DNA from 3 places in the Mesorhizobium sp. B2-1-1 genome. Region 3 is predicted to be linked to each of the others. Evidence: predicted binding sites of a transcription regulator. Region 3 holds the regulator's gene; each other region holds the start of a gene.

Region 1 (4,905 bases), 1.7 Mb from region 3:
ATGAAATCGCCCTTGTCGAAAGCAATGAAGCGGTCGAGACCTGTCTGGCCGGGCGTGTAGCCTTGCGTGAATTCGCGCGACCAGATGCCGAAGCTCTTTTCCAGCCGAAGCGCGTTGAGTGCGTAATAGCCAATCTCGGCGAGGCCGAGATCCTCGCCGGCGGCAAGCAGCGTTTCGCGCAATGTGGCATGCATGGTGGCCGGGCAGTTGATCTCGAAGCCGAGCTCGCCGGCGATCGAAAGGCGAGCCATCCGCGCCCCCACCATGCCGATGTCGAATTCGCCGCATGCCATGAATGGCAAGGCTTTGGCGGAGATGTCCTGGTGCGTCGTGCGCTCGACGATCTTTCTGGCATTGGGGCCGGTGACCAGGAAGCCGGACATCGCATCTGAAATATCGGTGACGCAAACGCCTTCAGCCATATGCGCTTCGAACCAGCGCATGTGAAATTCGCGCAGATAGTAGGAGCCCATCAGCCAGTAGTCGCCATTGCCCCAGTTGAAGACGGTGAGATCGCCCTTCAGCCGCCCGTCCGGCCCGAGCATCGGCGCCAGCCTCGCCTGTCCCGCCTTCGGCAGCCTGCAGGCCAGCAGCCTGTCGAGCCAGGCCTCCGCGCCCGGTCCCGTGATCGCGTAGCGCGCATAGGCCGAGATATCGATGAGGCCGGCGGCGCGCCGGACTTGCAGCGCCTCGTCACCGACGATGTCGAAGGCGTTGGAGCGCCTGAGCGTCGTCTCCTCGCGGAATCCCATCGGCGCGAAATAGGCGGGGATTTCCAGCCCCCAGGAAGCCGTCCATTCGCAGCCCGCCGCACTCATGCCGTCATAGGCGCCGGGGCGTTTCAGCGGCCGGCCCGCAGGCAGCCGTTCGTTGGGAAAGGTCATGACGAAACGACGAGAATAAAACTGTCGCGTCGTCTGCCTGAGATATTCCCGGTTTGCGGCGAAGGCGCCGTAGCGGGCGATGTCCATGCCGAAAATGTCGGCCTGCGGCTCGCCGTAAATCATCCACTCGGCCAGCGACTTGCCGACGCCGCCGCCCTGGCTGAAGCCGGCCATGACGCCGCAGGCGACCCAGTAATTCTTCAGGCCGCGGACCGGCCCGACGATCGGATTGCCGTCCGGGGTGAAGGTGAAGGCGCCGTTGACCCATTTGCGGATGCCTGCCGTCGCCAGGCAAGGGAAGCGCTCATGCGCCTTGGCAAGTTCCGGGCCGATGCGGTCGATGTCTTCGGGGATGAGCTCGATGCCGTAATCCCACGGCGCGCCGTCCATGTTCCAGTGCTTCGGGTTCTGCTCGTAGACGCCGAGCAGCACGCCCTTGCGCTCCTGCCGCAGATAGGAAAAGCCGTCGAGATCGACGGCCAGGCCGATCTCCTTGTCGAGGGCAGCGACTTCCGGAATGTCCTCGGTGACGAAATAATGGTGCTCCATCGGCGTCACCGGCAGTTCAACCCCGGCCATGCGGCCAAGTTGCTTGGCCCACAGCCCACCGGCATTCACGACGTGCTCGGCGGTGATGGTGCCTTGCTCGGTGACCACGTCCCAATGGCCATCGGCCCGCGCCTTCAGCTCGACCACGCGGTTGCGCAGGATGACGTCGGCACCGCGCTTCCTGGCGGCACCAACATATGCATGCGTCGTGCCGTAGGGGTCGAGATGGCCCTCGTTGGAATCGTAGAGGCCGCCAAGCACGCCGGTGACGTCGACGATCGGGCAGATCGCCTTGATCTCATCAGGCGTCACCAGCCGGGCGGTTTCGATGCCGACCGACTGGAATACCGCCCAGGCCGATTTCAGCCACTCCCAGCGTGCCGGATCGCTGGCGATGTTGACGCCGCCGGTCATGTGCAAGCCGACGTCCTGGCCGGATTCGGCCTCGATCTCGCGGTAAAGGTTGATGGTGTAATCCTGCAGCGCGGCGACATTGGGATCGGCGTTGAGCGCGTGGAACCCTGCCGCCGCATGCCAGGTGGAGCCCGCCGTCAATTCGCAGCGCTCGATCAGCGCCACATCCGACCAGCCGAACCGCGCCAGGTGATAGAGCACCGAAGCGCCCACCACTCCTCCCCCGATGACGACTGCGCGGTAGTGAGACTTCAAGACTTCCCTCCCCGGACTGTCCGGCACCATATACGCACTGTACATAAGTGTCTAGTACTGCGAACAGCTCCTGGACGCTGTCGAACCTGTGTCGGAACGATCGATTTTCCGGCGCGGTCGCACTTCCCCAGCAGCGTCGCGGCGGGCCGCCCCGAATGCGTCACCAACTGTCATGCAAGCATCATGTTCGCGCCTTAGACCGCTTGGCGTGGGCACAAGCGGCCCTCCAGGGCGGCAGCCTCGCCGCCCCCAGGCAACCTCGGAATTCCGCCGTCCCGGCGCTTTGTCATCAAGGGGATATCCATGACGCATCTACGCTCATTCTCGTTGCGGCTGCTGGTCGCCGCGCTGGCGGCCTCGGCCGTTTCGCTGCCCGCCTTCGCCGACAGCTCGGCCAGCGTCGGCGGCGCCAGTTTCGTCAACAAAGGGCTGGTGGGGGTTGGCCGTATCCCGGCCGGCCAGCGCGACAGGTTCGGCGAGACCTTCGGCTCCGGCTCCGGCATGTCGATCGACACCGCGGGCTGGACGCATGATGCCGGCACCTACAAGGGTTCGCTGTGGCTACTGCCCGACCGCGGCTATAACGTCGTCGGTACCACCGACTACCGGCCGCGCCTCAACACGATCAACATCGAGTTCGCCCCGGTGGCGCCAGGTCTAGCGCCCGCGGCCGGCCAGGAGCAGACCGGCGTCAAGGCGACGCTCGCCGACACCATGCTCTTGACCGACGACAACGGTGCCGACGCCAGCGGTCTCGACCCGCTGAACGGCGTGCGTCCCGCCGCCGGCGACATGCCTGTCCTGCCGCGGGCCGACAATGGCAAGCTCGCGCTCGACAATGAGGCGATCGTGCGGCTGCCCGACGGCACCATGCTCGTCTCCGACGAATACGGTCCCGACATCTACCGCTTCTCCGCCGACGGCCGTCTGATGTCGGCGACCCAGCCTCCGGCCGCGCTCGTGCCGATGCGCCACGGCACGGCCAATTTTGCTTCCGACAATCCGGGCCCAGGTGCTGCCGAACCCGACCCAAAGGATCCCGAAACCGGCCGCCAGAACAATCAGGGCCTCGAAGGCATGGCAATGACGCCGGACGGCAAGTTCGTAATCGCGGTCTTGCAGTCGGCGACCCGGCAGGACGGCGGCGATTCGGCCTCGACGCGCCAGAACACCAGGGCGCTGGTCTATGACGCCTCCGATCTTGCCCATCTCAAGCTGGCACATGAATATGTCGTGCCGCTGCCGGTGTTCAAGGACGCCAAGGGCAAGACCAAGGTGGCTGCGCAAAGCGAGATCGTGGCGCTGTCGGACACGGCTTTCCTGATGCTGGCGCGCGACAGCGGCAATGGCCAGGGCCTGAAGGGCGAAGAGTCGCTGTATCGCAAGATCGACATTGTCGACCTTTCCGGCGCGACCGACATCGCCGGCGGTCCCTTCGATGCCGCCGACAAGCCGGTGGCGCCCAAGGGCGTGCTCGATCCGTCGGTGACGCCGGCAAGGCTGACGCCGTTCATCGACATCAACGACAAGGCCGAGCTTGCCCGCTTCGGCCTGCACAATGGCGCGCCCAATGACAAGGACAACCTCTCGGAGAAGTGGGAAGCGATGTCGCTGGCGAGCGTGCTCGATCCGAAGCTGCCCGACGACTATTTCCTGTTCGTCGCCAACGACAACGATTTCCTCGCCCAGGACGGTTTCCAGGTCGGCGCGCCCTACAAGGCCGAGGACGGCGCCGATGTCGACACCATGTTCCTTGTCTATCAGGTCACGCTTCCCGGCCTCGCCAGGAAGTAAGCATCTTGCAGCAGGCGCCGCCTGGCGCCTCCTGCCCGACAAGCTTGATCGGATGCACGACGGCGTGCTTTGCCCGCCGTCGCTCCTTTCGCAAGGGTGCATCCCGGTCGGGCCTGCGGTATCCTGCGTGCCGGACTCAAAAGAACCAGCTTTGCCGGATTGCCCGCCATGGATGAAAAGATGCCCGCGCGCCGGCGCACCGGTGACCTGACCAGCGGCCCCATTCCGCGCACGCTCCTGCTGTTCGCCCTGCCGGTGCTCGGCTCCAACGTGCTGCAATCGCTCAACGGCTCTGTAAACGCCGTCTGGGTCGGCCGCTTCCTCGGCGAATCCGCGCTCACCGCCACCTCCAATGCCAATCTGGTGCTGTTCCTCATCCTCGGCACCGTGTTCGGCATCGGCATGGCGGCCACCATACTGGTGGCGCAATCGGTCGGCGCCCGCGATCTCCCCGAGGCACGCCGCATCGTCGGCACCAGCGCCACCTTCTTCTTCTTCGTCTCGGTGCTGTTCGCCGTCTGCGGCTGGATCTGGGTAGACGCCATTCTGGGCGCGCTCGGCACACCGCCCGACGCCTTGCCGCTGGCGCGCTCCTATTTGCGCATCATCTTCGTGGCCGTGCCGATGATGAACCTTCTGTCCTTTGTGATGACGGTGCTGCGCGGCGCCGGCGATTCGCGCACGCCGTTCTTTTTCATGGCGCTCGCCGTCGTGCTCGATGTCATCTTGAACCCACTGCTCATCCGCGGCATCGGGCCGTTTCCAGAGCTCGGCATCGCCGGCTCGGCAACCTCGACGCTTGTGGGCCAGACAGTGAGCGTCATTGCCATCCTGATCGTGCTCTATGTCCGTAAGCACCCGCTGCGTCTGGCCGGCGCCAATCTGGCGCTGCTGCGGCCGGATCCCGCCTTGCTGCGCGTCGTCGTTTTCAAGGGGGTGCCGATGGGTTTGCAGATGATCGTGATTTCGGCCGCGGCCCTGACGGTGATGGGCATCGTCAATTCCTACG
Region 2 (4,905 bases), 160 kb from region 3:
ATTGCCCAATCTGCCGCGGTGAGTGCCCGCAGAAGATTGTTGCCGATCATGCCGGAGTCTATGTGGGCGCGGGCTTCCATTTACACTCCTCCGAACGATCGCTTGCGGCCCATATCCCAATAACCGGAGAAATGTCCACTAGTGCGCAGACGCGCAAAGCGCGAATGTCTAAGAAGTGACAGGGGTGCTGATCCAGGCCCCATCGAGCGCGAGCTGTGGCGCGTCGGCTCCAGGCGAAATGCTAGAAGATCGCCCAAGGCGGACAACAAAGCCCTGCGGTTGAATTGCTGGCGTGTCGCGTAGAGCACGTCGATACTGAACCCGTGCAACCAGCGTGAGATATGAACCCGGAACAACCGCCCGCTTCAGGGGCCCATCCCCTTCTCCGGCTCTACATCGCCGGAGACACGCCCGGTGCTCGTCGGGCACTGGAAAGCCGCCTGAAGATAATCGAGGAGATGAGCGCATCCATTGAAATCCAGATCTTCGATATCCTGGAACATCCTCATGAGGCGGAGCGAGCAGGGATACTAGCAACGCCGACGCTCTCCGACGAATCCGCTGATCCCCCGCGCCGTCTGGTGGGCGACATCAGCAATATCGCTCAGGTTCTGGACTATTTCGGTTTTCGCAAGAAGGATGATATTCATGACCGCGACGGATGAGATCTCTATCGACCCGGTTCTTGAACGCGTCAATACAGGGATCGAGGCTTTTGACGACTTGGTGATGGGTGGCTTGCCGCGCGGACGCACCACCATCGTGGGCGGCACGCCCGGTAGCGGCAAGACCGTATTCGCCACGCAGTTCCTGGCGCATGGCATCACCGGTCTCAATGAGGCCGGTGTCTTCGTCACTTTCGAGGAGTCGCCAACCGAGATCGAGGTAAACATGGCGAGCTTCGGCTGGGACATCCGCGGCTGGCGAGCGGCGGACAAGCTTGTTTTCGTCGATGCGAGCCCGCGCGATCAGGACCAGGTGGTTGTGGGCGATTTCGACCTCGCCGGTCTTCTGACCCGCATTCTGCACGCAAGCCGAAGCGCCGGGGCAAAGCGCATCGTGCTCGATTCGGTTACCCAACTTTTCGATCATTTCGTGGCCGAGCAGACGGCAGTGCGCCGCGAACTTCTACGTATTGCGACCGCGCTGAAGAAAGAAGGGCTGACGGTCCTTATGACCGCGGAACGCAACAGTGAATATGGTGAAATCTCCCGTCACCGAATAGAGGAGTTCGTCGCAGACAATGTCGTGATCCTTCGCAATGCCCTTGATCGCGAGCGCCGTCGGCGGACCATAGAAGTCCTGAAAATGCGCGGCAGCCGTCACGTTGAGGGCGAAGTGCCCATAACGCTGGTCGCCGAACAGGGCATCGTAGCTGTGCCTCTGTCATCGTTGCGCCTGGAGCAGCAATCAAGCACGAAACGGGTCACCAGTGGTAATTCCGAACTCGACAAAATGTGCAGCGGCGGGTTCTTTCGCGACAGCGTAACCCTTGTCAGTGGAGCCACAGGCACCGGAAAGACTCTACTTGTCACCAACTTTCTAGCGGGCGGAGTGGCTGCGGGCGAACGCGCCTTGCTCGTCGGCTATGAGGAGAGCCGCGGCCAGCTTTTCCGCAACGCGCGTAGCTGGGGCGTCGATTTCGAAGCGATGGAGGCGGATGGTCGCCTGAAGGTAGTCTGCCTTTATCCGGAAGCGCAGAGTTTGCCGGATCACCTTCTGATGATCCGCGAACTGGTGGCGGAGTTCAAACCCGATCGCATGGCAATCGACAGCTTGTCGGCATTGGAGCGCATCGCGCCAGAAACCGGGTTTCGTGAGTTCTTGATCAGCGTCACCTCCTTCATAAAGAAGCGCGAAATTGCCGGCCTTTGCACCGCTACCAACAAATCGCTTGTCGGAGGCCAGAGCGCTAGCGAGCAGCATATTTCCACACTCACCGATTCGATCATTCTGTTGCGCTACATTCAGCAGGAAGAATTCATGCATCGCGGCATGATGGTGCTGAAAATGCGCGGCAGCGAACACGACAAACAGATACGGCGCTTCACCATCGACAGTGGCGGTATGCATCTTGGAAAGCCCTTTGACAGCGCGCCTGATGTGTTCGGCGACTCCGCCGTGGACAACACGTCGACATGAAGAGCGCCTTGAATACGGCGCAAAACGCCGCCGAAATGCTGGAATCGCCCGGAGATACATCTCCGGCTGGCATCAGCCAGCTCAGCTTTCGCCAGTTGATCGAAAATACCGCCGACGGGATGCTGGTGGTCGATTTGGACGGAACAGTGCTCTATGCCAATCCTGCGGCAGCCGTAATTTTTGGACAGCCGCTTGACGAACTCCTCCACGTTCCGCTCGGCCGTCCGGTCGTCTCCGGAGAGATCGCCGAGATCACCGTTCACCGTTCCGGCCGCAAGCCGGCAGAAGTGGAAATGCGTACGGTCGAGGTTACCTGGGACAGCAGGCCCGCATTGCTTGCCAGCCTGCGCGATGTCTCGGCCCAGCGATCAAGAGAAGAAAACGCACGCCAGTCACAAAAGCTCGAGGCCATTGGACGCCTCGCAGCTGGCATTGTCCATGACTTCAACAACCTACTCGCCGTTTTCGGGTCTGGCCTTCGGCTTCTGGAGAAACAGATCGCTAAAGATCCTGCGGATGAGAAAGTCGCTCTGCTGGTCGAGGAGATGTTCAGGCGGATCGAAAATGGAGGAGCGCTAACACAGCAACTGCTTGCCTTTTCGCGACGCCAATCCCTGGTCCCGGAACAGATTGATCTCAATGAACGTATCAAGGGGCTGACGACGCTGCTGGAACGGACGTTGGGGAGCGGCATCCGGGTACAATGCAATCTGGATCCAGCCTTGGACCCTATCCTTATCGATGCCAACCAGCTCGACATCGCCGTTCTTAACCTTGCCGTGAACGCCAGAGATGCAATGAAAGGCAATGGCACTCTCACGATTGAGACCAGCAATTTTCCAAATGATCTGGAGGATTTGCGTTCAGCGGCGGCTTCATTTGTTCGCGTGACTGTACGCGATACCGGCTGTGGAATGAGCAAGGACACCCTGGCGCGCGTTTTCGAACCATTCTTCACAACAAAATCGGAAGGGCAGGGTACGGGACTCGGGCTAAGCCAAGTTTACGGCTTCATCAAGCAATCCGGTGGGCATGTCCGAATCGATAGCGAAATCGGTCAGGGAACAAGCCTGCATCTCTACTTGCCGCGCGCTTCTGGAACCGAGCGGCAGCAGAACTGAGCGGCGGCAGACCCATTCCCGGCCAGCAGACTGATTGGCCGATGTCAAATCCGTCAGGCTGAGCGCGGGACGGGAATTTCCACGCATCGACCGAGCATTAAACCGACGCCTTTTTCAGCGTTGTCATGTCAGTGTTGTCATGTGCTGTTAGACGCCGTCCGTCGGTGAGGTCGCTGACCGTCTCGAGACAGGTCCCTGGTACATCAATTCAAGCAGCAAGCCGCTATGCAATCCTTTTCCGGGTCACTTTCATCCGGAAGTGAACGCTACTTTAGCCGGACATGAAGTGCGCCTGCCCGCAACAAAACCGTTGTCCGCTGCGCGCGAACGACACATAGTGCCATTGCGGGAGTGCCCCTTTCGCCAATGACAAGCAATGAGAACGGGAGACGAAACATGAAGTTCTTTGGCTTCGCGGCCGGTGTCGCCGTGACCCTGCTTTCCACAACCTCCGCCTTCGCCGTTACGCAGATCAGCTGGTGGCACGCCATGACCGGCGCCAACGCAGAGGTCGTCGACAAGATTTCCAAGGATTTCAACGCCAGCCAGGGCGACTACCAGATTGTTCCGGTTTTCAAGGGCACCTATCCCGAAACGCTGAATGCCGGCATCGCCGCCTATCGCGCCGGCCAGTCGCCTGACATCATCCAGGTGTTCGATGTCGGCACCGGCGTGATGATGGCGGCCCGGGACGCGATCAAGCCAGTGGCCGAGGTGCTGACCGGCGCCGGGATGAACTTTGACAAGAGCCAGTATCTGCCAGGCATCGTCGGTTATTATTCGACGCCGGACGGCACCATGCTGTCCTTCCCCTACAACTCCTCCTCGCCGATCCTCTACTACAACAAGGACATCTTCCAGAAGGCGGGGCTCGATGTGAACAACCCACCCAAGACCTGGAACGAGGTGTGGGAGGATGCCAAAAAGATCAAGGCGAGCGGCGCCGCCGCTTGCGGCTACACCTCGACCTGGCTGACCTGGATACACCTGGAAAACTTCGCGGCGTGGAACGATGTGCCGTGGGCCACGCAGCAGAATGGCCTGGCCGGCGGTGATGTCGAACTCAAGATCAACTCGCCGATCTTCGTCAAACATTTCCAGGCGCTCGCCGATCTGGCCAAGGACGGCACCTTCAAATATGGCGGGCGCACCTCCGAAGCCAAGCAGATATTCCTCGCCGGCGAATGCGGCATCTTCACCGAATCCTCGGGCGGCCTAGGCGACATCGTCAAGTCGGGCATGAACTACGGCATTGGCCAGTTGCCCTATGACAGCGACGCCAAGGGCGCGCCGCAGAACACGACGCCGGGCGGTGCCAGCCTTTGGGTCTTCGGCGGCAAGTCCGACGAGGAGTACAAAGGCGTCGCGGCTTTCTTCGCCTATCTGTCCAAGACCGATGTGCAGGAATATCTGCACCAGAAATCGGGATACCTGCCGGTGACGCTCGCCGCCTATGAGGCGACGAAAAAGTCCGGCTTCTACGACAAGAATCCCGGTCGCGAGACGCCGATCCTGCAGATGACGGGCAAGGCGCCGACCGACAATTCGAAGGGCGTGCGGTTGCCGAACCTGCCGCAGGTGCGCGACATCCAGAACGAGGAGTTCGAAAAGATGCTTGCCGGCCAGGAAACCGCCCAGCAGG
Region 3 (4,905 bases):
CAGCGAATTGGCGCCCTGGGAGATCAGGCTCTCGACGTCGGTGAGCTGCTTGCCGGGATTGGACTGGGCGTCGGCGGAAATATACTTGTCGCCGGCGGCTTCGATCGCCTTCTTCATGGCGGCCTCGTCGGTCTTCCAGCGCTCTTCCTGGAAGTTCGACCAGGAAACGCCGATGACCTTGTCCTTCGCCTGCGCGACCGACGCGAGCGTCAGCGACATGGCGACACCCGCCAGGATGGCGGCTGTGAATCTCTTCATCTTAATCCTCCCTGCGCCGCGTATGGCGCGACCAAACAGGCCCGTAGGCCGGCACAAAGGCTCTATTTTTTCGAGCCTCGAAAAAACACTGGTCCATCGTCGGAACGCTGTCAACGTCGATTCTGATGTATTTTGATGTCCTCGTGAATTTTTTTCGAGCTCCGGAATAAATAATGACAGCCAAGGCCGGTTCTGCCAGTATTTGACGGTCGTCGGGATCCTGGGGAGAGAACGCGGCGACGGGGAGGATGCGAGAAACATGTCGGTCGGAATCCGCCACGACGATTTGCGCCGACGCAACCGGGCGATGGTGATCGCGGCCGTGCGCCGTGCCGGGCAGCCCTCGCGCACCGAGATTGCCGCGACCACCGGGCTCAGCCATTCCACCATATCGGCGATCTCCTCCCACCTGATTGGCGAAGGCATCCTGGCGCAGAGCAAGCCGAGCGAGGCCGGTGCGCTGAAACGCGGCCGGCCGCAGGTCGGCCTCAGCCTCAACCCTGAAGCCGCGGCGGTGATGACCGTGGTGCTGTCGCTGAATTTTCTCTCCGTCGCCGTCATCGACTATGCCGGCCAGGTGATATCTGAAGAGCAGCGCCGGCTGGACACGCTCACCCTGTCGCGCGAGGCGCTGATCGGCGAATGCGTGGCCATCGTCAGGCGGCGGTTCGAGGATCCCGACCTCGACGTCGGCAGCATCGCCCGTATCGCGCTGGCGATCCAGGGCATCACCGACACGGATGCGCGCACCATGCTGTGGTCGCCGATCACGCCGCAGACCGACATCGCCTTCGCCGACATACTGGAGGCCGAGTTCGGCATTCCCGCCACCATGGAGAACGATTGCAACATGATGGCGGTGGCGCTGCGCTGGCGCGATCCCCAGCGCTACCGCGACGACTTCATCGCCATCCTTTTGTCGCACGGCATCGGCATGGGCTTGGTGCTGAAGGGTGAACTGTTCACCGGCACCCATTCATCCGGAGGCGAGTTCGGCCACATGATCCATCGCCCCGGCGGGGCGCTCTGCCGCTGCGGGCGGCGCGGCTGCGTCGAGGCCTATGCCGGCAACTATGCCATCTGGCGCAACGCGAGGCAGCTTGGCGAGGACACCGAGCCCGTCGACGTCAGCGACGCCGACATGCGCACCCTGGCGGCCTCGGCGCGCGAAAAGGACGGGCCGGAGCGCGAAGCCTACCGCAAGGCCGGCGAGGCGCTGGGTTACGGCCTTGGCAGCCTGTTCGCGCTGATCGATCCGGCGCCGGTCGCCATGGTCGGCGTCAGCGCCGCCGCCTTCGACCTGATCGAGCCGGCTCTGCGCGAGGCCATTGCCCAGACCGCCGGCGGCCAGCACTCGAAATCGATTTCCTTCGACACCGAGCCGAACGAACTGCCACTGATCCGCGAGGGCTGCGCCATGCGCGCGCTGACCTTCGTCGACCAGGAGATTTTCGCGCCGGGGGCACAGGCGAAATCAGGCGTGGGCGAGAACGTTGCGTGACATATCCCTAGTCTTCGCGAATCGCATACCCCGCGCCCCGAATGGTGCGGATCACGTCAGGCATGCGGCCATTGTTGACCGCCTTGCGCAGCCGGCCGACATGCACGTCCACGGTGCGCTCGTCGATATAGATCGTTTCGCCCCAGACATTGTCGAGCAGTTGGCTGCGCGAGAACACGCGGCCGGGATGTCGCATCATGAATTCGAGCAGGCGGAACTCGGTCGGCCCGAGCCGGATCTCGCTTTTCTTGCGGTAGACCCGGTGCGATTCACGGTCGAGCACGATGTCGCCGACCTTGAGCACGCTGGACAGAACTTCGGGCTTGGCGCGGCGCAGCAGCGCCTTGACGCGTGCCATGAATTCCGGCGTTGAGAACGGCTTGACCAGATAGTCGTCGGCGCCGGTGGAGAGACCGCGCACCCGGTCGCTTTCCTCGCCGCGCGCCGTCAGCATGATGATCGGCAGCCGCTCGGTCTCGGGCCGCATGCGGAGACGGCGGCAGAGCTCGATGCCGGACACCGCCGGCACCATCCAGTCGAGCACAAGAAGGTCAGGGACATTCTCCTGCAAGCGGATCTCGGCTTCGTCGCCGCGCGTCACCACCTCTACCTGATAACCCTCCGATTCCAGATTGTAACGGAGCAGCACACCCAGCGGCTCCTCGTCCTCCACCACCATGATGCGTGGCGCGATCATCGACTGGTCACCCCTGCCGTCAAGCCGCTGGCGCCGACATCGCCGTCTCGTCCTGCTTCGGGCGATTGGCGGGCAATTGCGTGCCGGTCAGCACATAATAGGCATTTTCGGCAATGTTGGTCACGTGATCGCCGATGCGCTCGAGATTCTTGGCGCAGAACAAAAGATGCGTGCAGGCGGTGATGTTGCGCGGATCCTCCATCATGTAGGTCAGCAGCTCGCGGAAGACCGACGTGTATTTGACGTCGATGCGTTCATCGTCGGCGCGCAGCTTGGCAAGTGCCGCGGCATCGCGCGCCGCATACTCCTCGATCACGCCTTGGACCTGGATCAGCACAAGCTGCGCCATGGCGTCGATGGAGTGCGACAGGTCGCGCGGCGTGGCGGCAAGGCCGACGGTGCCGACGCGCTTGGCGATGTTCTTGGCGAGATCGCCGATGCGTTCGAGATCGCCCGCCATGCGGATCGAGCCGACGACATGGCGCAGATCGTCCGCCATGGGCTGCCGCTTGGCGATCAGGGTGATGGCGCGGTCGTCGAGTTCGCGCTGGCGCGCATCCATGATCGCGTCGTCGGAGACGACGCGCTGGGCGAGCGCGTTGTCGGAATTCAGGAGCGCCTTGGTCGCGCCGCCGACCATCGATGAGGCGAGATCGCCCATGTCGCGGATCAGCCTGCTGATCTGTCCGAGATCTTCGTCAAAGGCTGCGACTGTGTGTTCGGCCATGATCTTGGTCCTCGTATGCCTGGGATCAGCCGAAGCGGCCGGTGATATAGTCCTGCGTGCGCTTCTCGCGGGGCGACGTGAAGATCTTCTCGGTGCGGTCGAACTCGACCAGCTCGCCCAGATACATGAAGGCGGTCTGCTTCGACACGCGCGCCGCCTGCTGCATGTTGTGGGTGACGATGACGATCGTATAATCGGCCTGCAACTCGTCGATCAGCTCCTCGATCTTGGCGGTCGACAGCGGATCGAGCGCCGAGGCAGGCTCGTCGAGCAGGATGACCTCCGGCTTCACCGCCACCGTGCGGGCGATGCAGAGGCGCTGCTGCTGGCCGCCCGAAAGGCTGAGGCCGCTGGCGTTGAGCTTGTCCTTGACCTCGCTCCACAGTGCCGCGCGCTTCAGCGCCTGCTCGACACGGCCGTCCATCTCCGCCTTGCTGAGCTTCTCATAGAGCCTGACGCCGAAGGCGATGTTCTCGTAGATCGACATCGGGAACGGCGTCGGCTTCTGGAACACCATGCCGATCTTGGTCCTGAGCAGGTTGAGATCCTGCGAACGGTCGAGGATATTCTGGCCGTCGAGCAGCACCTGGCCCTCGGCGCTCTGCCTCGGGTAAAGCTCGTAGATGCGGTTGAAGACGCGCAGCAGCGTCGACTTCCCGCAGCCCGAAGGCCCGATGAAGGCGGTGACGCTGCGCTCGGGCAGCGACAGGCTGATATCCTTCAGCGCCTTCGACTGGCCATAGTAGAAATTGAGGCCCTTGACCTCGATCTTGGCTTTCTCGACCGCGACTTCGGGCGTATTCAACTCGGTGGACAACATCGGTTTCATCTGTCCTCTCTGCGTCCGGTAAGGCTGCGGGCGAAGATGCTCAGCCCGAGAACCGTAAGGGTGATTATGAGTGCGCCGGTCCACGCCAGCTGCTGCCATTCCTCGTAGGGGCTGAGAGCGAACTGGAAGATGGTGACGGGCAGGCTGGCCATCGGCGCATTGAGATTACTCGACCAGAACTGGTTGTTGAGCGCCGTGAAGAGCAGCGGCGCCGTCTCGCCGGAAATGCGGGCGATGGCCAGCAATATGCCTGTGACGATGCCCGACAGCGCCGCACGGTAGGCGACCGAGCGGATGACCACCCAGCGCGGCGCGCCGATCGCGGCGCCGGCCTCGCGCAAGGCGTTCGGCACCAGGTTGAGCATGTCCTCGGTGGTGCGAACGACGACCGGGATGACCAGGATGGCCAGTGCGACGGCACCGGCGATCGCCGAGAAATGTCCCATCGGCCGCACCAGCAGCTCGTAGACGAACAGGCCGACGATGATCGAGGGTGCCGACAGCAGGATGTCGTTGATGAAGCGCACGACGGTGGTGAGGCGCGAGAAGCGGCCATATTCGGCCATGTAGGTCCCAGCGAGGACACCGATCGGCGTGCCGACGATGACGGCGATGACTGTCATCATGATACTGCCGTAGATGGCATTGAGCAGGCCGCCGGCATCGCCGGGCGGCGGTGTCATTTCGGTGAACACAGAGAGCGAAACACCCGACAGGCCCTTATAGAGCAGTGCGCCGAGGATGAGCGCCAGCCAGGCCAGGCCGATGCCCGCCGCCGTGACGCATAGCGTCATCATCACGGCATTCCTGCGCTTGCGTCGATTGTGAAGCGATGTGGCCGTCGACATCGGTCAGGCTCCCGTGCGGCTGTCCATGCGCAGCAGCATGTAGCG

What was found. The regulator PhoB, encoded in region 3, activates phosphate uptake and scavenging genes when phosphate is short. The targets are predictions, from matches to a motif close to TGTCATNNANCTGTCAT.
Region 1: FJ972_RS14680 (esterase-like activity of phytase family protein) is a predicted target of PhoB. The motif match lies at 2,271-2,287, and genes of this name have one in related genera.
Region 2: ugpB (sn-glycerol-3-phosphate ABC transporter substrate-binding protein UgpB) is a predicted target of PhoB. The motif match lies at 3,385-3,401, and genes of this name have one in related genera.

The regions. Positions count from the first base shown of each region.
Region 1 covers NZ_CP083954.1:2,994,747-2,999,651, reverse strand. Annotated here, with positions in the region: gene FJ972_RS14685 (GcvT family protein) at 1-2,102, opposite strand, end outside; gene FJ972_RS14680 (esterase-like activity of phytase family protein) at 2,406-3,896, shown strand; gene FJ972_RS14675 (MATE family efflux transporter) at 4,065-4,905, shown strand, end outside.
Region 2 covers NZ_CP083954.1:1,477,657-1,482,561, forward strand. Annotated here, with positions in the region: gene FJ972_RS07200 (Crp/Fnr family transcriptional regulator) at 1-80, opposite strand, end outside; gene FJ972_RS07205 (circadian clock KaiB family protein) at 342-665, shown strand; gene kaiC (circadian clock protein KaiC) at 649-2,142, shown strand; gene FJ972_RS07215 (two-component system sensor histidine kinase NtrB) at 2,139-3,263, shown strand; gene ugpB (sn-glycerol-3-phosphate ABC transporter substrate-binding protein UgpB) at 3,660-4,905, shown strand, end outside.
Region 3 covers NZ_CP083954.1:1,318,783-1,323,687, reverse strand. Annotated here, with positions in the region: gene xylF (D-xylose ABC transporter substrate-binding protein) at 1-258, opposite strand, end outside; gene FJ972_RS06445 (ROK family protein) at 518-1,759, shown strand; gene phoB (phosphate regulon transcriptional regulator PhoB) at 1,767-2,456, opposite strand; gene phoU (phosphate signaling complex protein PhoU) at 2,476-3,183, opposite strand; gene pstB (phosphate ABC transporter ATP-binding protein PstB) at 3,209-4,012, opposite strand; gene pstA (phosphate ABC transporter permease PstA) at 4,009-4,860, opposite strand; gene pstC (phosphate ABC transporter permease subunit PstC) at 4,864-4,905, opposite strand, start outside.